2 regions of the Micromonospora matsumotoense genome follow, and region 2 is predicted to be linked to the other one. Evidence: riboswitches for the same ligand, from Rfam matches in the RefSeq annotation. Region 2 holds a riboswitch; the other holds the start of a gene.

Region 1 (10,362 bases), 3.4 Mb from region 2:
GCGAGGGGTAGGAGGACACACGGGACCGCCGTCGGGCCACCGGCGGGGCGTCCCGGGGCCCCACCGGCCCCGGCCCGCCACGGGGCCGCTCGGCGGTGGTGGTTGGGTAGGACCGCACCGCCAACCGCTGGACCGACCGTAGAGGATCACCCCGGGCCGTGGCAACGCCCGGGCGGTCCGTCAGGCGAACAGCAGCAGCGGGTCGGCCCGGTCGCGTACGCCGACGAAGCAGGCGGCGGAGGTCCGGCAGCCCTCGCGCACCTCCCGCACCCCGTGCATCCGCCCCGCCTCGAACATCACCAGGTCACCCTTGCCGGGCAGCACCGTGTCGTGCGGCGGCCCGACCCGCTCCGGTTCGAGGCCGTAGTCGAACGGGTCGGTCTTGAGCGCGACGAACTCCTCCTCGCCCAGGTGCCCCCAGAAGTCGATCTCCCCGCCGGCGCCGGACGTCGGGACCTCCAGGTAGATGTTCACCCCGAGCCGCCGCCGCAGCCGGTAGGTGTCCAGCAGCGGGATCTGCCGGCGGTCGATGTGTGGGCGGCCCCGGCCACCGGGGGTCATCCGGCGCAGCACCCCGGGCAGCATCATCCGCCCCTCGTGCCGGCCGACCGTCGCGCCGGCCGGCCACATCTCGTCGAGGTCGAGCCGGATCAGGTCGGTGGGCGACTGCCGGCCGGCGAACACCTCGTGCCGGATCAGCCGGGTCGTGGCCGGGGCGTCGTCGAGGTAGCGGCGGACCACCTCACCGCCGTTGGCGACCTGCCCCATCGACGTCCCGACGCTGGTGAACTCCTTGGTGAGGGAGAAGTTCGCCGCGTCGACGGCGGCCACCACCCGGGGCAGCGCGGCGTCGCACTCGGCCGGCGGGTAGTACTCCCGGTGCCAGATGAGGTCGATCTCCCCGGTGGCGAGTTCCCGCAGCGACCCGGGGGTCAGTCGGTCGCTGCGGCGCAGGTGTTGGCTCACGTCACTCCCTCGTCGGGCCGGCTGCGGCACGGCCGTGCTCATCCGCCCTGTAGCTGTCGCAGGCCCGCCTCCGCCCGTACCGTCTCGGGGTGGTCGTCGCCGAGGATGCGCCGCCGGTCGGCGACGACCGCGGCGAGGACCTTCTCGGCCTCGACCCGTTCGCCGGTGGCGATCAGCGCCTCGGCCAGGGTGTGCCGGGCATTGATCATCCCGAGGTGCTGAACCTCCCGCTTGGCGGTGTCGGTGGCGAGGATCGCCCGCAGGTCGGCGAGGGCCTCGGCGGCCTGCCCCTCCAGCAACCGGCAGCGGTCCAGGGTGTGCCGGACGGTCAGCGTCTGGAGGTGGTCGGGGGCCCAGTGCCGCAGCCGGATCTCCAGGATCTCGGTCAGCTCGGCGCGGGCCTCGGCGTACCGGCCCTGGGCGACCACCGCGTCGGCCAGGCTGTGCCGGGCGGTCATGGTGTCCCGGTCCTCCGGCCCGCGGACCCGGAACTCCGCCCGGACGATGTCCCGCAACTCCTGCTCGGCGTCGGCCCACCGGCCCTGTTCGAGGATGGTCCGGGCGAGCTTGTGCCGACTGGCCAGGGTGTTGCGGTGCTCCCGGCCGAGCAGCGCCTCGCGGGCCGGGATGATCTCCCGGAGCTCCTTCTCGGCCCAGGTCAGCTGCCCCTGCTCCAACGCCGCACGGGACCGCTCGTGCCGCAGGCTCAGCACCGCCCGCTCGCGCATGTCCAGGCCGATCCGGCGGCAGGCGGCCAGGCACCGCTCCAGGAAGATCTCGGCCTGACCGGGCAGGCTGACGGCCAGCAGGTAGCGGGCGATCAACCGGGCCAGGTCCAGCGCGGTGGTGAGCAGTTCCGGCTCGGTGCGCGGCAACTCCCCCGCCTCGAAGAACGCCAGCACCGCCCCGGTCGTCGGCGGGGCCAGCACGTGCCAGCTGGCCCACTTGTCGGGCTCGTCGGGGTCGAACTCCTCCTCCCGGGGCCGGTCCGGGTCCCGCAGCCGCAGCACGTCCAGCAGGGTGAGCACCAGCTCGTGGTAGGCGGCCCGGTCGGCGATCACGTCGGGATGGTCGTGCACCAGCTCACGCACCAGCGGGTGCAGGGTCACCACGTGGGCGACCGGTGACCGCACCGGCAGCGACTCGATCACGCCGAGGTCGACCAGGGCGAAGTCGGCCAGCGACCGGAGCACCTCGCGCAGCCGGTCCTCGCCGATCTCGCCGATCAGCCGGGACGCCGACAGCCGGGCCGGGTCCAGCAGGATCTGGTACGGGATGGGCGCGTCCCCCAGCGACGCCAGCAGCCGCAGCACCGGGCGGGCCTGGGCCAGTTCCCGCCCGGCGAGCAGGTCCAGCGACATCTCCCAGGACTGCACGACCGGCCGCACCGCCCGGTCGAACGCCTGCGACACGGTGCGGGTGGTGCCGGCCGCCGAGCGGCGGTCCAGGGCCTCCCGGTAGCCGTCGTAGGTGCGGATGGAGACCCCGGCACCGCCCACCGGGATGCGGTTGGCCTCGGCGAGGTAGGTGCCCGCTCCGCGCAGGGCCAACGGATGCCCCTTCAACCGGGTGGCCAGGCCGGTCGCCTGGGCCGGGGTGCCGGGCGCGTCGCCGGCCAGGTCGATCAGCACCTGGGCGGCGTCCGGCGGGGACAACTCCTTGACCGGGTGCATGGTGGACCAGTCGCCCCAGGTCTCCTGCCGGCCGTCCCGGGTGGTCACCAGGACGAGCCCGTTGCGGGTACGCGGCTGCCGGAACCAACCGGTGCCCTCGGCGACCCGACCGTCGAGCGGAGCCAGCAGGGACGGCTCGTCGGCGTTGTCGAAGATCAGCAGCCAGGGTCGGTCCGACTCGTTGAGCAGCGCCCAGACCAGCTCCACCGGGCTGCGGGTCTTGCCCGCCCAGGCCAGGTCGAGCTGGCTCTCCGGGGCCTGGAGTTGGCCGGCGACCTCACGCATGCCGGCGCTGACCCGGGCCGAGTCCTTCGCCGAGATCCACCAGACCCGGCGACCGCGTGCCTCCAGCCGGCGGGCCACCTCCAGGGCGGTGGCGCTCTTGCCGCAGCCGCCCAGTCCCCAGAGGATCTGGGCCGACTCCTCGGGGGCGCGGGTCGTCCCGGCCGGTGGCTCGGCGGCCCGCAGGATCGTCTCGACCAGTGCGTCCCGCCCCCGCAGCGGTAGCCGGCCGGGGCGGGGCGGGGTGATGGAGAAACCGGCGTCCTGCGCCGAGCCGGTCATCGTCGACCGGGGCCGGGGCCGGGGGCCACGGCACGACCGGACCGGAGCATGGACGGGAGGCCGGGCGACCGCGTCGCTGCGGGCCGGGCCACTCGGGTCTTGTTGACAGGACCGAGGAAACTCATCTGACCTCCCGGAGGGGCGGGACGACAGGGGTCACGGCACGTGGGACTCGTACGGCGAGGACAGTCCGTTGCAGTGATCCTTACCCCAACCCTACCCGTCCGCAGCGGCGGTATCACTGCGTGTGGACCACCCGGCCCGAACGTGCGGGTCTTGTGGACGGGACGGCGGGAGGTACCGGCCGAGCAGTGGACGGTACGCCGTGCGCAGCTGGCCACCCCCGGAACGTTGGCGGGCCGGCGCTACCGTGCCGGTCATGTCGACTGTGGAGCTGTTGGCGTGGCTGCCCGGGCACGGGCACATCGACTGGGGATCGGTGCCGGACTGGTTCGGTGGGCTCGGCACGGTGGGCACGCTGCTCTTCGGCGTGCTCAGCCTGCGCCGGGAGATCCGGTCCCGGCGGCGCGAGGACCGGGCGGCCCGGGCCCGGCAGGCGCGGCTGGTCTCGACCTCGGCCCGGATCGAGGGGGGCGGGGTGCTCCGGGTGCGGGTCACCAACGACAGCGACGGGCCGGTCTTCGACCTGACCGCCACGCCCCGGGTACGCACCGCCGACTCCGCCGACGAGGTCGCCGTCGGGGTCAGTGCGCTGACCGGCCCGGTGGATCGGCTCAACGGCCGCGACCAGGGTGAACTCTTCGTCACCGTCGACCGCTCGGTCGACCTGACCGGGTACGCGTCGGCCGCCGTCGAGCTGTGCTTCACCGACCAGCAGGGCAACCGGTGGCGACGCCGGGGCGGGACGGAACCCGAGCTGGACCTGGGCGTCGAGCCGTCCCGCCGCCGGCTGCGGCTGCCCTGGCGGCGTGGCTGAGCGGCCGGTGGGCTGACCGCGACAGCGGGCCCGGAGGCGGGCCCGGGTCCCGCCCGGCAGGGGTCAGGTGGCCGGGGTGACCGCCGCCAGCCACTGCTGGGCCAGCACCGCGTGACCGGCCGGGGTCAGGTGCACCCCGTCGTCGGTCCACACCCGGTCGTCGACCTCGGGGTGGTGGAACACCGTGTCCACCGCGACCAACGTCGCGTCGAACTCGGCGGCCAGCTTGCGCACCACGTCGACCTTCGGGTCCAGGTCCTCGCGCCAGCGTCGCTGGAGGTCGTCGACCGGGATGAGGAACGGTTCCATCAGCACCAGCCGGACGTCGGGCAGCGCCTCCCGGGTGGTGGCCAGCAGATGCCGGTAGTCGGTGGCGAACTCCTCCACCGTGGTGACCTCGCCGCTGCTGTAGCGCCGCCAGGTGTCGTTGATCCCGATCAGCACCGACACGACCTGCGGGGCCAGCGCCAGGCAGTCGTCCGCCCAGCGGGCCCGCAGGTCGCGTACCCGGTCACCGCCGACGCCCCGGTTGCGGAAGGTCACCCGGTGGCCCGGATGCCGCGCGGTGAACCAGGCGGCGGCCATCATCGCCCAGCCCGCCCCCAGGTCGGCCTCGTCGGCGCGGTCCCGTCCGGCGTCGGTGATGCTGTCGCCGATGAACAGCACTCGGCCACCGCGCGATATCTCCACCGTCATCCGTCCGCTCCCCTGTCGTCGTCGGACGCCATCATCCCCCGGTGTTCGGCCCGGACACCACCCGGAAACCGACGGGGTGATGGTGTCTGTCGCATGTCGTCGCCGACCGACCCGCTACAGTGATGGTCGCATTCGGCGTCCCACGAGATGTCGCGAGCGAGCGTCAAGCAGCGGCGCGGTCCCCGGTCCGTCCCGACGGAGCTTCACCTGCGGCTCAACGGCACGGACCGATCGTCACGCGCCGCCGGCTCCGTCGGTGGGTACGCGCCGGTTCGCAAGGACGACAGACGCCATGCCGCAGTCACCGCTCGACCTCACCGAGGCTGTCCTCCGGTTGGGTTCCATCCGTCACGACGAGATGGACCTCGACGCGGTCCTGAGCCGGATCACCGAGGTCGCCCGGGACAGCATCCCGGGCGCGGCAGAGGTCTCGGTGACCCTGGTGCACGGCACCGAGGCGAGCACTGCGGCCCACACCGGTGACCTCGCGCGCCAACTCGACCAGTGGCAGTACGAACAGGGTCGCGGCCCGTGCCTGGACGCGGCCACCACCGGCACCATGCTGATCGTGACGGACATGCCCGAGGAGCGGCGCTGGCCGGAGTGGGCAACCCGGGCCCACGCCGTGGGGGTGCGTTCGTCGATGTCGATCGGCCTGCCGATCCAGGAGGCGGTGGTCGGCGCGCTCAACCTCTACGCCACCCGCCCGGACGCCTTCGGCCAGGTGGCCGAGCCGGCCCGGACGCTCGCCGGACACGCCGCGGTCGCCCTGGCCAACGCCCACCTGTACGACAGCACCGCCACGCTGGCCGGGCAGATGCAGGAGGCGATGCGCAACCGGGCCGTGATCGAGCAGGCCAAGGGCATCATCATGGGCCAACGCCGGTGCACCGCCGACGAGGCCTTCGCGATGCTGGCCCGGGTCTCCCAGAACTCCAACCGCAAGCTGCGGGACGTGGCGGAAGCCCTGGTGCAGCAGGTCGTCCGACCGGTGCCCGGTCAACCCACCACCGCCGACCGCTGAGACACGGGGTTCAGCGGCTGCCGGCGGTGGCCCGGCCGACGAGGGCGGCGGCGACGTCCCGCAGCCTGCGGTGGGTGTCCTGGGAGAGCCGGGCGAGAATGCCGAAGGCCTCGTCGGCCGTACACCGGCGTTGGCCCATGATGATGCCCTTGGCCTGCTCGATCACGGCCCGGTTCTCCATCGCCGCCCGCATCTGCTCGGCCAGTGCGGCGGTGCCGGCGTAGAGATGGGCGTTGGCCAGGGCCACTGCGGCGTACGCGGCGAAGGTCTGGGCCAGCTCGACCGTTTCGGCGTCGAAGGCGCGCGGGGTGGTCCCGTAGAGGTTGAGCGCGCCGACCACCGCCTCCTGGATCGGCAGGCCGCTGGCGAGCGTGCTGCCGACACCCGCGTCGACGGCCCGGGCGGCCCAAGCCGGCCAGCGTTCCTCGGTGGCGGTGTCGGGCACGACGAGGGTGTCGCCGGTGATGGCGGCGTCCAGGCACGGCCCGTGACCCTGCCGGTACTGCCACTCGTCGAGCAGCAGCGCGACGTCGCCGGTGACGGCGACGCTCTGCGGAACGCCGCCGCGCAGCAGGGTCACCGACACCTCGGACACCCCCCGCAGGCTGTGTTGGGCCAGGTCGGCGATCAGCTGCAACACCTCGTCCACGCCGACCTCGTCGAGCCGGACCCGGCCGAGTTCGGCCAGCGCGTCGTGCGGCTTCAGCGGAAGTGCTGCCATCGCGCGGCTCCTTCCCGGCGGGCGTCCCTCCGGCTGCCGGGCGGGGGACGCGGGATGGCGTCAACGGTGTCGCCCTCGACCTCGGCGGTGGGTCGGCACTCCATCCGCTCGCAGGGCCGCCCCGAGTGGCACGACAACCGCACCATACCCGCCGCCGGCGCCCACCGCCCGGCGCCGCGACCGCCGACACCGGGTGGATCAGGTCAGATAGGCCGGTGGCACCGCGTCGGTGAGCCACACGCCGTTGGCGCTGCGATAGAAGGCGTGCCCGTCGCGGGCCATCGCCGCCGCGTCGACGATCAGCACCACCACCGCGCCACCCCGGCGGGCCCCGACCCGCCGGGCGGTCGCCATATCCGGCGACAGGTGCACGTGGTGCCGGCCGCCCCGGTGCAGCCCGGTGGCCCGGATCGAGTCGAGCGCGGCGGCCCCGGTGCCGTGGAAGAGCCGGGGCGGCGGCGCTTCGGCGACCAACCCCAGGTCGACCGGGTACGAGTGGCCCTGGTTGGCCCTGATCCGCTCGACCCCGTCGGCGTCCCGGGTCACCGCGAAGCGCTGTTTGTCGTTGCCGGTGACCACGACGTCGAGGTCGGCCCGGTCGATCCGCAGGGCTGCCAGCAGGTCGACCACGGACACCCAGCCGCCCGGGTCGGGGGTGAGGCCGAACCGGGCGGGCTGGTGGCGCAGGGCGAGCGAGATCCGCTTGCTGACCCGCACCAGCGTCTGATGATCCATGTCGAGCATTGTCGGGTGGGTGGCGGCGATGCTCCACCGGTTATCCCGCGCGGCCCGCCCCGGGTGTCGCCGGGGCGGGCCGGTCGGAGCCGGGAGGCGGGCGGGTCGGGTCAGCGGGCGGCGCGGATCGCCTCGGCGAGGCTGGTGGGGCGGCGACCGAGCAGCTTCTCCAGGTCCTCCACGGGCACGTACAGCGCGCCCTGGGCGATGCCCCGGTCGGCGTCGGCCAGGGTGGCGGCGTACGGCTCGGGCAGCCCGGCCGAGACGAGCAGGTCGGTGTACGCCGGCACCGGCAGGTCGGTGTAGCGGACGTCCTGTCCACTCTGCCGGGACACCTCGGCGGCCAACTCGGCCATGGTGAACGCCTCGCCGCCCAGCTCGTAGGCCCGACCGGCGTGTCCCTCGGTGGTGAGCACCTCGGCGGCGGCCTCGGCGTAGTCGGCCCGGGTCGCGGCGCTGACCCGGCCGTCACCGGCCGATCCGGCGACCCCGTGGGCCAGGTAGCCGGCGAGTTGGCCGGTGTAGTTCTCCAGGTACCAGCTGTTGCGCAGCAGCACGTACGGCAGGCCCGAAGCGCGCAGCTCCTCCTCGGTGGCCCGGTGCTCGGCGGCGAGCAGCAGGTCGGAGGTGTCGGCGTGGGCGATGCTGGTGTAGACGACCAGCCCGACGCCGGCCTCGCGGGCGGCCTCGATCACGTGGTGGTGCTGGGGCACCCGCTGGCCGACCTCGCTGCCGGAGACGAACATCAGCTGCTCGGCGTCGGCGAACGCGGACCGCAGCGAGTCGGGATCGGCGTAGTCGGCCGGCCGGACCTCGACCCCCCGGTCGGCGAGGTCGGCGAGTCGGCTGGTGTCCCGCCCCAGCGCCACGATCTTCCCGGCGGGTACGCCCCGGCGCAGCAGAGACTCGACGATCAGGCGGCCCAGGTGGCCGGTGGCTCCGGTGACGACGACAGACATGGCGCTCTCCTTCGGGTGGCTACTTCAGTCGTACTGGCAAACATCCAGGTGAACCGCAATACTTCCCATCGGAGAGTAGGCACCTTAAGGTTTGTGACGCACTGATGGAGAGTAACGGGATGCGACCCGACCCGTTCCAGCGCAACTGCGGCAGCCGGCAGGTCATCGACCGGATCGGCGACCGGTGGAGCGTGCTGGTCGTGCTGACCCTCGCCGACGGTGACCGGCGCTACGGCGAGTTGGCCGAACACATCGACGGGATCAGCCAGAAGATGCTCACCCAGACCCTGCGCGGACTGGAGCGCGACGGCCTGGTCACCCGGACGGTGCACGCCAGCGTGCCGCCCCGGGTCGACTACGCCCTCACCGACCTGGGCCGCAGCCTGCTCGACCTGGTCTCCGGCCTGGAGTCCTGGGCCACCACCCACCTGGCCGAGGTGCAGGCGGCCCGGGTCCGCTACGACGCCGACCTCCCCCGTCGATCGCCCACCGGCACCGCGCGTCCCACCCGCCCCAGCCGGCGGTAAGGAGCGGACGTGAGGGCTGTCATAACGGGTGGACGAGCGCCCGGTCCCGGCTGCTAGCCTTCGGGCAGGTCATGAGCGCCAGCGTCAAGCCCCGGCTCGCTGGCCGGCAACCCTCCGCCACGGTGGGGTGCTCCGGGTGAGGACCCGGCACCGGTGGACCACCGGTGCAAGCGTGGCCTGGTTTCCCCAGGTCAACTCCGACTCCGGGAGAACCCATGTCTGCCCCCGCACCCGCCCCGCCCACCGACGGCGTCGCCCCCGGGTCCCGGGCCGGCGTGCGGACCTGCGGCGTCCGGCTGGTCAGACGGCGACACGTCGACCTGATGCGGGTCCACAGCGACTCCTGTCGCCCCCGGTAGTCGACCCCCTCCTCCCGTACCACCTCAGCGGCGTGCCCGGCGGGCACCCCGTCGGCGACGCGCGCCCGCCGTCGCCCGATCAACCCTGGAGACACCCGTGCGATTCCTTCCTGCCCTGCCCACGACCCGGCGGCCCCGACCCGCGCTGACCAGGGCCGCCGCGCTCGGCGTCACCGCCCTGCTCGCCGTCACCGGGCTGACCGCCTGCGGCGGCGAGTCCGCCGACCCGGCCGACAATCCGTACGACCTGCTCCAGCCGGGTGTGCTGCGCGCCGGCACGCTCACCGACGCACCACCGAACGTCTATCTCAAGGACGGCGCGTTCACCGGCTTCGACAACGACCTGCTCGTCGCGGCCGCCGGCAAGGTGGGGCTGAAGGTCGAGTTCGTCGGCACCGACTTCTCGGCGCTGCTCTCGCAGGTCAACAACCGCAAGTTCGACATCGGCAGCTCCTCGATCACCGTCACCGAGGCCCGGAAGAAGACCGTCGACTTCGGCAACGGCTACGACTTCGGCTACTTCGGCCTCGACGTGCCGGCCGGCTCCCCACTCACCGGCTTCGACCAGCTCGGCGGCAAGCGGGTGGTGGTCGTACAGGGCACCGTGCAGGACGACTACGCCACCGGAAAGAGCCTCGATCCGGTGCGGGTGCCCGACTACAACGGGGCGATCAACCAGCTCAAGGCCGGCACGGCCGACGCCTGGATCGCCCCCGCCGAGATCGGCGAGAAGTCGGCCGCCGACAGCAACGGCAAGATCACGGTGGCGGCCAAGGAGTTGAGCCCGGCCCCCACCGCGTACGCCTTCGCCAAGGGCAACGACGCGCTGCGCGAGGCGCTGAACAAGGGCCTCGACGAGGTCATCGCCGACGGCACCTGGACCCGGCTCCAGCAGCAGTACTACCCGGGTCGCCCGATCCCGGCCGGCTTCACGCCCGGCGGCGGCACCGTCGCCGCCCCGGGCGCGGCGACGCCGTCCGGGTCGGCCACCTCCTGACGGTACGACCAGACCAGCGAGCGGGGCGGTAGGAGAACTCGATGGATCCGTTGAGCACCCTGTGGGAGACCTTCTTCGACTGGGAATCCATGCGTGCGGCGCTGCCCGAGATGCTGACCGTCGGGCTGCCCAACACGCTGATCCTGGCGGTCTCCGCCGCCCTGCTCGGCTCGGTGCTCGGCATGGCGCTGGCCGTGGCGGGCA
Region 2 (10,362 bases):
ACGCGACGTCGGCGAGGTACTCCTCCGGGGGCAGGTCCCGCCAACGGACCGTGCGGTAGCCGGCGGCGGCCGAGCGCGCGTCGGCCAGCAGGGCCGCCAGCCGTCGCCGGTCGAGCGCGGCGACGTCGAGCCGACGGCGGACGTCGACCAGCGCCGCCTTCGCGCCGAGCGCCGCCGCGAAGGCCGCCCCGGCCAGCTCCCCGCCCGGCATGTCCCTGCCCGACTCGCCTGGTGCTTCCCGGCCCGACTCACCCGGCGCTTCCCCGCCCAGGTTGTCCGGCGCTTCCCCGCCCAGGTCGCCGGGTGTTTCCCGGCGCGGTTCGCCGGGCCCTTCCGCACCCGGCAGGGCGGCCACGGCGGAGCCGACCACCCGCTTGCGGCCGGTCTCCCGGAGCAGCTCCCGGGCGTGCGCGAACAGCGCCCGGCCCACCCCTCTACGCCGGTACGCCGGGTCCACCACCAGCTCGATACTGGCGTTCTCGGTGTTCTCCCACAGATGCAGGTTGATCCGGACCCAGCCGACGGGCACCCCGTCGAGGTGCGCCACCGACCACCGGGTGTCGATGCCGGGCATCGGATGCCGCAACGGCGCCTCGAACCGACGCCGACACAGCGGCGGCAGGTCGGGCGCGTCCATCGCCTCGGCCGTGGCCGCGATCCGGTAGGCCGCGTCGAGGGTCGGCTGGTCGGTCGGATCGAGTGCCGCGATGTACAGGTCCACGCCGCGAGTCTTCCGGCGTACGACGAAGGGGGCCAGCGGATTTCCGCTGGCCCCCTTGCACGTTGGTCGGGAGGGACGTTCGCACAACGCCTCCGGCGTTGGGTCGCAAGAACTTGAAAAGTCTCCGGCGAAAGCCCTCCCGCACGGAGCATCTTGCGCTGTCCGGTTCCTGCCGTCAAGTCCTTCCCTGCGGGTTTTCGCCACTCACCGCGAAATTCCGGTCACCCAGAGATCCACTCCGTCCAGACGCCGCCCCGGTCGCGATGATCAACACAACTGGGCCGAAAAGGCGGTGTCCCGGCCGGCTGACACCGCCTTTTGCGCCCAAGCGAGTCGATCACGCCCGCGGACGGGCACCGCGGACACGCACCGCAGACACGCACCGCAGACGGGCGCGGCGGACACGCACGGCGGGCGCGCACTGCGGACGGCCGCACCGCGGGCGCGCACTGCGGACGGCCGCACCGCGGGCGCGCACTGCGGACGGCCGCACCGCGGGCGCGCACGGGCGGGCGTCACGTCATGGACGTGGGTCAGGAGAGGAGGCCGGCGTCGCGGGCGGCGCGCAGGGACGGCTTGATCCGGTGGGTGGGGCCGACCTCACCGGCGACCGCGTCGATGGTCTTCAGGCCCTCGCCGGTGTTGAAGACGACCGTCTCGGCGGCCGGGTCGAGCTTGCCGGACTCGACGAGCTTGCGCAGCACCGCCACGGTCACCCCACCGGCCGTCTCGGCGAAGACGCCGGTGGTCCGGGCCAACAGCCGGATGCCGGCGCGGATCTCGTCGTCGTCGACGTACTCCATCCAGCCACCGGTCCGGCGCACCGCCTCCAGGGCGTACAGGCCGGCGGCCGGGTCGCCGATGTTGAGCGACTTGGCGATGCCGGTCGGCCGGACCGGGGTGATGGTGTCGGTGTCGGCGTGCAGGGCGGCGGCGATCGGGTTGCAGCCGGCCGACTGGGCGCCGAACACCTTCCAGCCCCCGGCGGGCGCCTCGACCAGACCGATCTCCACCAGTTCGGTGAACGCCTTGTCGATCTTGGTGAGCAGTTCACCGGAGGCCATCGGGATGACCACCTGGGCGGGAATCCGCCAGCCGAGCTGCTCGGCCACCTCGTACCCGAGGGTCTTGGAACCCTCGGCGTAGTACGGCCGGACGTTGACGTTGACGAAGGCGGTGTCCTCGAACTCGTCGGTCTCCACCAGTTCGCCGCAGAGCCGGTTCACGTCGTCGTACGAGCCGTCGATGGCGACCAGGTCGCCGCCGTAGACGGCGGTGGTGATCACCTTGCCCTGCTCCAGGTCGCCGGGGATGAAGACCACCGACGGCACTCCGGCGCGGGCGGCGTGGGCGGCCACCGAGTTGGCCAGGTTGCCGGTCGAGGCGCAGGCGAACCGCTGGAAGCCGAGCGCCCGCGCGGCGGTCAGCGCCACCGAGACGACCCGGTCCTTGAACGAGTGGGTCGGGTTGGCGCTGTCGTCCTTGATCCACAGCGGCGCGCTGATGCCCAGCTCGGCGGCGAGGTTCGGGGCCGCCACCAACGGGGTGAGCCCCGGGTCGAGGGTGACCCGGGTGGCCGGGTCCTGGCCGGCGGGCAGGAGCGCGGCGTACCGCCAGATGTTCTGTGGGCCGGCCTCGATCTGCTCCCGGGTGACGGTGGCCAGCGCGGCGGTGTCGTAGTCGACCTCCAGCGGGCCGAAACACTCGTAACAGGCGTGCTGCGCGGCGAGCGGGTAGCGGGCGGAGCAGGCGCGGCAGACCAGGGCGCGGGCGGGGCTGGCGGTGGTGTCGATACCAGGGGCGGCGAGCGTCGACGTCATGTCGGATTCCTCTCATCTTTCCCCGCATCGCACCCTGCGGCGGGGACGGAATTGGCACCTGCCCCGCGGGACGCTCAGCGATGAGCGCGCGGGGTGGTTGCCGGGGCGTCGTCGGGCCGTATCCCTCAGCCCCTCTGGATGAGGTATGCAGTTGTGCCACCGAGTCTAGGCAGCTTCGCGGCCATCGCCCAGCCCGCTTCCCACGGTGTGAACCACCCGCTCGGCGGCGGTTCGCCGGCAGCGCCGACAGCCATTGATGTTTCGGGCAAGTTTCCAGCTCAGTACGCCCGCCCGCGCGCCGCGGAGCCGCCCGCACGCCGGCCCTCCGGTCGGCCCCTGACCGCGCTCCGACAGGCCGGTACGGGACGGCCGTCGAGCCGATGACCGACATTGCCATCGATCAGTACGGTGCGGGAGATCTGACGTCGAGAGAGGACCCCCCGCCCATGCGACGGATCCCGTCGAGCCTTGCGACCCTCACCCTGGTCTGCCTGCTGACCGCCGCCTGCGGGGGTGAGCAGGGCGGAACGGACGGGGCAGCGCCCACGGCCGGCCCGTCCACCGGGCCGTCCACCGCCTCGGTGCTCAGTGCTGCCTCCCCCGAGGCGACTCCCACCGAGGCGGAGTCGTCGCCGGAGGCGAAGGCCGCCCCCACCACCGCGCCGGCTGTCGCCCCGACCACCGCCGCCGCCCCGGTCAAGGCCCCGTTGACCTGCGCCCATCTGGCGGAGGCCCGCATCGGCAGCAGCAAGACGCCCTACAACGGCTACCCGGACTACCTGCCGCTGGCCGGGGGGCAGTGGTCCGGCGAGGACGGGGCCACCGTGACGCTCCAGAAGCCCTGCGGCATCGGCGACATGGACGGCGACGGCGCGGAGGACGCGGTGGGCGCGGTGGCGGTCAACTCCGGGGGCAGCGGCACCTTCTACACGCTCGCGGCGTGGCGCAACAGCGGTGGCCTGCCGGTGTTCCGGGCACTGACCGACCTCGGGGACCGGACCCCGGTCGTCTCGATCAGCGTGGCCGGACGCAAAGCCACAGTGGTCTGGCTCACCCGCAGCCCCAGCCGGGGCATGGCCGAGCTGGACATCAAGCGGACGTCGGTCTTCAAGCTCTCCGGCTCCACTCTCACCGAGGTGAGCCACACCGACGCCCCCTACAACCCCTGACCGGAAGCGTCGCCGGAGCCTCCTCGTCGAGGCTCCGGCGACGCCGTCAGTGCGTCAGGCCGGCACCGAGCTGGGTACGGCCGCCGGTGCCGACGGGGCCTCGGCGCTCCGGCGGGCGAGCAGCGTGTCGAGCGCCCAGGAGCCCGGGCCGAGCACCGTGATCAGCAGGAACGACCAGCAGAAGAGCGCCGACAGCTCGCCCCCGTTGCGCAGCGGCAGCAGGTCCTGCGGCTGGTGCACCACGAAGTAGGCGTACGCCATCGAGCCGGACGCGAGCAGCGCGGCGGGTCGGGTGAAGAGCCCGGCCAGCACCAGCGCGCCGCAGACCAGCTGGATCAATGCGGCCCACCAGCCGGGCCAGGCCCCGACCGGGACAGCCTTGCCGGTCATGGGGCTGCCGCCGAACAACCCGAAGACCGAGGACAGGCCGTGCAGCATGAACAGCAGGCCGATGACGATGCGGTACAGCGACAGAGTCGGCCCGCCGAGCCGAGAGACGTTCATGGGAACCTCCATGGAAGGGATTAACTCCCACCCATGATGAGGCATCGAAGCGCTTAAATCGATAAAAACTTTGCTGCCGGGAAGATCCCACTGCGAAACAGTACCTCACCCCCGCCTCCGGGGTCGCCCCGCCGTCGCACTGACACCGGGATCCGGGGCCACACCGGGCGTACGGGCCGGTGACCGTGCCGTCGTTCACCCGTCGCCAACGGCCGCCGCCGCCAACCCGCCAGGCGCGCGAACGTAATGATTGTTAACTATGAATTAACTGTCATCAAGTTCATATGCAAAGTTTATACAGAATGAATATGCGCACAATTCGCGTGGGCTCATACGGAGATCTCTCCGGGCGGTCCGGATCGCCCGACGGGTCGACCGGACCACACCCACACCACCACCTGCGGAACCCACCCGGCCCCACCTCGGGGCCCGGCCCCGGGCACGCCACCACCGCACCGCTCGACCATGATGCAAGTTTCCGCTGCTCGTGGCGGCCAACACGCCCCGGGCCCATCTCCGCCGGCGGCACCCCGAACACCGCCGGGGACCGATGCCGCCCATCCCGGCCCGCGCGCCGACCCGGACGACGGCGGCCGATTGGCGCGATATACCCGCGACACCCCGAACGCCCCACCCATCAGCAATTTCCGCTGGTGCCCGTTCGGTGCGCCTCGACACGCAATCCGACAATCATCCACCGCGTCGGACAGCAGACCTGACGGTTCAAAAATCCTTAACAAGTTCTACCGCGATAACAGCAGCCGTAATCCGTTAGCCTCATCACCACGTTGCTCCCGGAATTGCGGCGCTCGCCCTCGAATTCACCCACCAAGCCCCGCCTCACCAGGCCGGACAGCCATCTCGATCCGGCGATCTTCATTCCTATTGGTCGATGCATTCTTGGGCTTTACCTGCGATTCCGTGCGCCATGTTGATGAACCATCCCCCTGGTCGAGAGCGGTCCGGGCCACCCCATCCCGGCTACCGCAAGCTCGACTGATTGTTCACGGAAAGGACCATCGTGCGACGTCGAACACGCCTGCCCGGACGACTGCTGGCCGCATTCGCGACCCTTACCCTGCTGCCCGTCCTCGCCACCCCGGCCAGCGCTGAAACCCGACCCGAAACGGTACGGTTGCTCGCCAAGGCCGCCGCCGACGAGTGTTTTGCCGGCGTCGGTGTCGACTATCCACCCGGACCGCCCTGCGCCGTGGGGCAGCCCAAGGTCAACCAGTCGTACGTCTGGGGTCTCGCCCAGGCCGGCCGCCGGCTCTGGTTCGGCACCGGGGCGAACGTGCTCTGCCTGAAGCCCGAGGGCTACCAGGTCCGCGAACCGATCCTCAACGACGACTACGTCTGCGAGTTCGGCCAGAGCCAGCCGGCCCGGGGCAACCCCGCCCTGCCGGCCACCCTCGGCGACCACCGCACCCCCGAGGTCTACACCTACGACCTGGCCACCGAGCGGCTCACCGAGCGCACCGCCGACATCACGTCCGCCTCCCCGGCGGACGCGAACCTGCTGCACACGACCGCGGGGCTGCGCAGCGCCGCCGCCCACCAGGGGGTCGTGCTCCTCGGCGGCCCGAGCGTGGTCGGCGGGGTGAACGTGTTCGCCTTCGACACCCTCACCGGCCGGTACCTCGGCTCCACCAACCTCTCGGCGTACGAGAACATCCGGCACTGGGTGGTCGCCGGGGGCGTGCTCTACGCCGGGGTCGGGCTGGGTGCCAACGGCGGCGAGGCCGGCCGGGTGCTGCGCTGGACCGGCGACCGCACCGACCCGTTCGCCTTCACCGAGGTCGCCGACCTGCCCACCCAGGTCGCCGACCTCACCGAGCACCAGGGTCGGCTCTACGTCTCGACCTGGCCGAAGGCGATCGTCGACGGCGCGGTGGCCCGGATTCCCGACCAGGTCGACCCGGCGGCGGCCCCACCGGCCGCGCACAGCACCGACAGCGCCGACACCACCGACCTGGCCAGCATCTGGATGAGCCCGCCGCTGGCTGCGGGCGCGCCCGGCCTGAACCCGACGGACGCCGGCAACTGGACGCAGGTGTGGTCGGCCGCCGACTACGAGCCCGACCCGGTGGTCCGCCGGGCGTACGCCCTCGGTGGTCTCGCCTCCTACGGCGGCCGGCTGCACTGGGGCACCATGCACGTGCCGTTGCAGGCGACCGCGCTGCACGTGTCGGTGTATCCGCCGCGCAGCCAGGCGCAGCTCCAGGCCACCGTGCAGAACACCCAGCGGGCGTTCGCCGTCTTCCGGGGCCAGGACCTCGGCGGCACGCACGAACGGATCGAGACGCTCTACGGCGAGTCGACGCTGCCGGCGTACGACCCGGCCGCCAACAACGGTGTCGGCGCCTGGGCCCCGGCGCCCACCGGCACCACCCCGCTCTACGGCGCTTCCGGCTTCGGCGACCCGTTCAACCTGTACGCCTGGAAGATGGCAGTGGCCGGCGGGCGGCTCTACGTCGGCACCATGGACTTCGCCTACATCTCGCTGGAGGGCGAGATGCCGACGCCCCCGGCCGGCGCGGCGAAGTCCCCGGCCGGCGCGGTGACCAGCCCGCCGACCTTCGGCGCCGATCTCTGGTCGTTCGACGCGCCCGGCCAGCCTGCCCGCGCGGTGGACACCGGAGGTTTCGGCAACCCGCTCAACCAGGGTGTCCGGACCATGGTCGTGGACGGCTCCACGCTCTATCTCGGGATGGCCAACCCGATGAACCTGCGCACCGACCCGACGCCCGGTGTCCCGAAGGGGGGCTGGGAGCTGATCCGGGTCAGCCGGCGCTGACCCCGGCCGACTGACCCTGGCTCGGCGGCCGGTGAGGTCCCCACCGGCCGCCGAGCCACCCGACCGCCCGGGCCACGCCCTACCCCGACCGCCCGGGCCACGCCCTACCCCGACCGCCCGGGCCACGCCCTACCCCGACCGCCCGGGCCACGCCCTACCCCGACCGCCCGGGCCAGGGTCACGCCCCACCCGTCCGGGCCAGGGCCGGCACCCACCCGACCCCCCGGGCCGGCGTCACCCCGGCTTCACCCCGCCGGCGTCACCGACCCGGCCCCGGCCCGTCCGGCGGTCGGGGGCGTGCCGGTCACGGGGCGGCAAGGGCCTCGGTGGGTGAGAGCCGGCTGGCCCGGATCGCCGGGTAGAGCCCGGCCACCGCGCCGATGCCGATGGTCGCCCCGATGCCGCCGGCCACCACCCAGAGCGGCACCACCGTCGGCCACCCCTGTGAGCTGGCATAACCGGTGGTGACCAGGCTGCCGAGCAGCACCCCGCCCAGCCCGCCCAGGGCGGACAACAGCAGCGACTCGGCGAGGAACTGGGTCCGGACCTGTCCCCGGGTGGCGCCCAGCGACCGCCGCAGGCCGATCTCGGCCCGCCGCTCGATCACCGAGATGACCATGGTGTTGGCCACCCCCACCCCGCCCACCAGCAACGCCACCGCGCCCAGCCCGAGCAGCAGACCGGTGAACGCCTCATCGGTGGCCTGCCGGGCGGCGAGCGCATCGGACGGCCGGGAGACCTGGATCTCGTTGGACTGCTCCGGGTTGGCCGTCGCCGCCAGCACCGCCCGGACCGACTCGACGTGCTGCTCGGCCGAGCGGGTGTAGATCCGGGTCGGATGCCCGTCCAGGCCGAGGTAGGTGGTCGCGGCCGACCAACCGACCAGGGCCGACGAGTCGAGTTCCGGCGCGAGCGGGACCGGCTGCAGGATGCCGATCACGGTGAACCACCGCCCGTCCAGATAGACCTGGACGTCCGGCCCGGCCGCACCGAGCCCGAGCCGCTCGGCGGCGACGGACCCGAGCACCGTGGCCGGATACCTCGCGGTGGCCCCGTTGAGCCAGGTCCCGCTGGCCAGCACGCCACCGACGGTGTCGAGCAGGTCCAACTCCACCGCCTGGGTGCCCAACCCGCCGGTCTGCGCCGCCGGAATCCGGTCCGACCGGTAGACCGGGGTGTCGGCCAGTTGGGCGGTGGCCGACACCTGGCGTACCGGGCCGATCCGGCTGATCATGCCGGCGGCCTCGACCGGCAACTGGGCGTCGGCCCCGAACAGGGTGCTCCCCGGCGCGACGGTGAGCAGGTTGGTGCCGAGGGCGGCCAGGGTCCGGTCCAGGTCGGCCCGCGACGACGAGGAGATGCCGACCACGCTGATCATCGCCGCGATGCCGATGGCGATGCCCAGGGCGGACAGGAACGCCCGCAGCGGCCGGGTACGCAGCCCCACGCCGCCGACCCGCAGCACGTCCTGTGGGCTCATCCGGGCCGGCCGCAGCCGATCCGGTCGCCCCGCGCCGGTTCGCCGGGCCGCGCCGGTCGACCGCAGCGGTGTGGTGGTCATCGGAGTACCCCCTCGGTCGGGGCGGCGGAGTCCGCCACGATCAGCCCGTCGCGCATCTGCACCTGCCGGGGCAGGCTCGCCGCGATCTCCCGGTCGTGGGTGATGACCACGACGGTGGTGCCGGCCGCGTGCAGCTCGTGCAGCAGCTCCATCACCCCCGCGCCGGAGCTGGAGTCGAGATTGCCGGTCGGCTCGTCGGCCAGCAGCAGCGGCGGTTCGCCGACCACCGCCCGGGCGATCGCCGCCCGCTGCCGCTCCCCGCCGGAGAGCTGGTGCGGCCGGTGGTCCAGCCGGTGCCCCAGGCCGACCCGCCGCAGCGCGACCTCCGCCCGCCGCCGCCGCTCCCGCCGGGCCACCCCGGCATAGAGCAGGCCGTCCGCCACGTTCTCCACCAGTGGTACGCCGGCAGCCAGGTGAAACTGCTGGAACACGAAGCCGATCCGGCTGGCCCGCAGGGCGGACAGTTCCCGGTCGGACAGCCGCGCGGCGTCGTACCCGTCGATGTGGACCGCGCCCGAGCTGGGCCGGTCCAGGGTGCCGATCACGTTGAGCATGGTGGACTTCCCCGACCCGGACGGGCCGACGATGGCCACCAGGGCACCCCGGTCGACGGTCATCGACACCCCCCCGAGGGCGGCGACCGTGTCGCCGTAGCGTTTCGTCACGTCGCGTAGCACGACCACGTGCTCGGGAAGGTCGGCCCGGGGCGGCTCAGTCACCGGGCATCCCCACGGTCAGCCCCTCGGTGACCGCCTCGCCGGAGACCTCCACCCGGCCGTCCGCGAAGAGGCCGGTACGCACCGCGACGATCCGGGTGCCGCCCTCCTCGACCACCTCCAGTCCGTAGCCGCCCTCGGCCAGGGTGAGCAGCGCCGCGACCGGCACCGTGAGCACGTCGGCGCGTTCCGAGGCGACCAGGCCGACGTCCACCGCCGCCTTGTCGTAGCCGGCCAGTGCCTTGGCGTCGTCGCCGGTGATGGTCACCTCGATCCTGGTGTCGGTCTCCGCGTCCTTGCCGGTCGTCGCCGCCGAGGTCTGCACCACCGTCTCGACCGTGTCGACCCGGCCGGTGCTGCGGGTGCCGTCCGGCAGGGTGATGGTCACCTCCGCGCCCTTGCGGGCCAGCCGCTGGTCCTCGACGTCCAGGGTGCAGGTGACCAGGCGGGTCGTGCCGGTGGTCGAGAGGACCGCCTTGCCCGCGCCGACGGTGTCGCCCACCTCCACGCCGTGGCTCTCCACCCGGACCTCGGCGGGGGCGTAGACGATCCGGGCCGGCTCGATCTGGCCGGTCTCCGGCAGGCCGAGATCCTCCTGCCAGCCCCGGACCGCGTCGGCGGTCGCCGAGGTGAAATCCTCGTCGACGGTGAAGCCGGTGTGCCCGAGCGCGGCGAGGTTCTGCTCGAACTGCTTGACGTCGGTGCCGCTGACCCCGGAACGCAGCACCCGGTACGCGGGCAGGCCGCCGTAGAGCAGCACCACCGGCTCGTCGTCGATCCGGTAGAGCGTCTTACCCCGCTTGACCGTCGCGCCGCCCGGGGCGAGCCAGGTGACCGTCCCGCTCAGTCGGCTGTCCCGGGCGCGCGGGGTGCCGTACCCCAGCTCGCCGTTCTTGGTCTCCCGGTCGACCAGGGTCTGCCGGGTGACCTTGGTGGTCGACGGCGGCCTGCGGTCGGGCGACGTCGCACGGTCGGCGTGGCCGCCACTGGCGAAGGTGACCGCCGTTGCCGCCACCGCCACCACGAGCAGCCCCGCCGCCCCCAGCAGGAAACCCGGTCGCGGGCGTCGCCGCC

The links. Region 2 has a riboswitch for S-adenosylmethionine ahead of thrC (threonine synthase). Riboswitches for the same ligand answer to the same signal wherever they lie in the genome.
Region 1: linked by a shared signal. The riboswitch ahead of ACQP1S_RS14820 (ABC transporter substrate-binding protein) and the one ahead of thrC (threonine synthase) in region 2 are both predicted to bind S-adenosylmethionine.

Annotation. Positions count from the first base shown of each region.
Region 1 is NZ_CP192025.1:3,365,225-3,375,586, reverse strand. Features, by position in the region: gene ACQP1S_RS14865 (2OG-Fe(II) oxygenase) at 181-966, opposite strand; gene ACQP1S_RS14860 (tetratricopeptide repeat protein) at 1,005-3,203, opposite strand; gene ACQP1S_RS14855 (hypothetical protein) at 3,583-4,140, shown strand; gene ACQP1S_RS14850 (SGNH/GDSL hydrolase family protein) at 4,204-4,836, opposite strand; gene ACQP1S_RS14845 (GAF and ANTAR domain-containing protein) at 5,129-5,860, shown strand; gene ACQP1S_RS14840 (GAF and ANTAR domain-containing protein) at 5,871-6,581, opposite strand; gene ACQP1S_RS14835 (RNA 2'-phosphotransferase) at 6,780-7,316, opposite strand; gene ACQP1S_RS14830 (SDR family oxidoreductase) at 7,427-8,275, opposite strand; gene ACQP1S_RS14825 (winged helix-turn-helix transcriptional regulator) at 8,395-8,802, shown strand; SAM riboswitch class IV at 8,870-8,981, shown strand; gene ACQP1S_RS14820 (ABC transporter substrate-binding protein) at 9,259-10,158, shown strand; gene ACQP1S_RS14815 (amino acid ABC transporter permease) at 10,200-10,362, shown strand, end outside.
Region 2 is NZ_CP192025.1:6,811,739-6,822,100, forward strand. Features, by position in the region: gene ACQP1S_RS29165 (GNAT family N-acetyltransferase) at 1-721, opposite strand, end outside; gene thrC (threonine synthase) at 1,255-2,541, opposite strand; SAM riboswitch class I at 2,551-2,686, opposite strand; gene ACQP1S_RS29175 (hypothetical protein) at 2,988-3,710, shown strand; gene ACQP1S_RS29180 (DoxX family protein) at 3,765-4,214, opposite strand; gene ACQP1S_RS29185 (hypothetical protein) at 5,236-7,011, shown strand; gene ACQP1S_RS29190 (ABC transporter permease) at 7,316-8,491, opposite strand; gene ACQP1S_RS29195 (ABC transporter ATP-binding protein) at 8,569-9,255, opposite strand; gene ACQP1S_RS29200 (efflux RND transporter periplasmic adaptor subunit) at 9,284-10,309, opposite strand.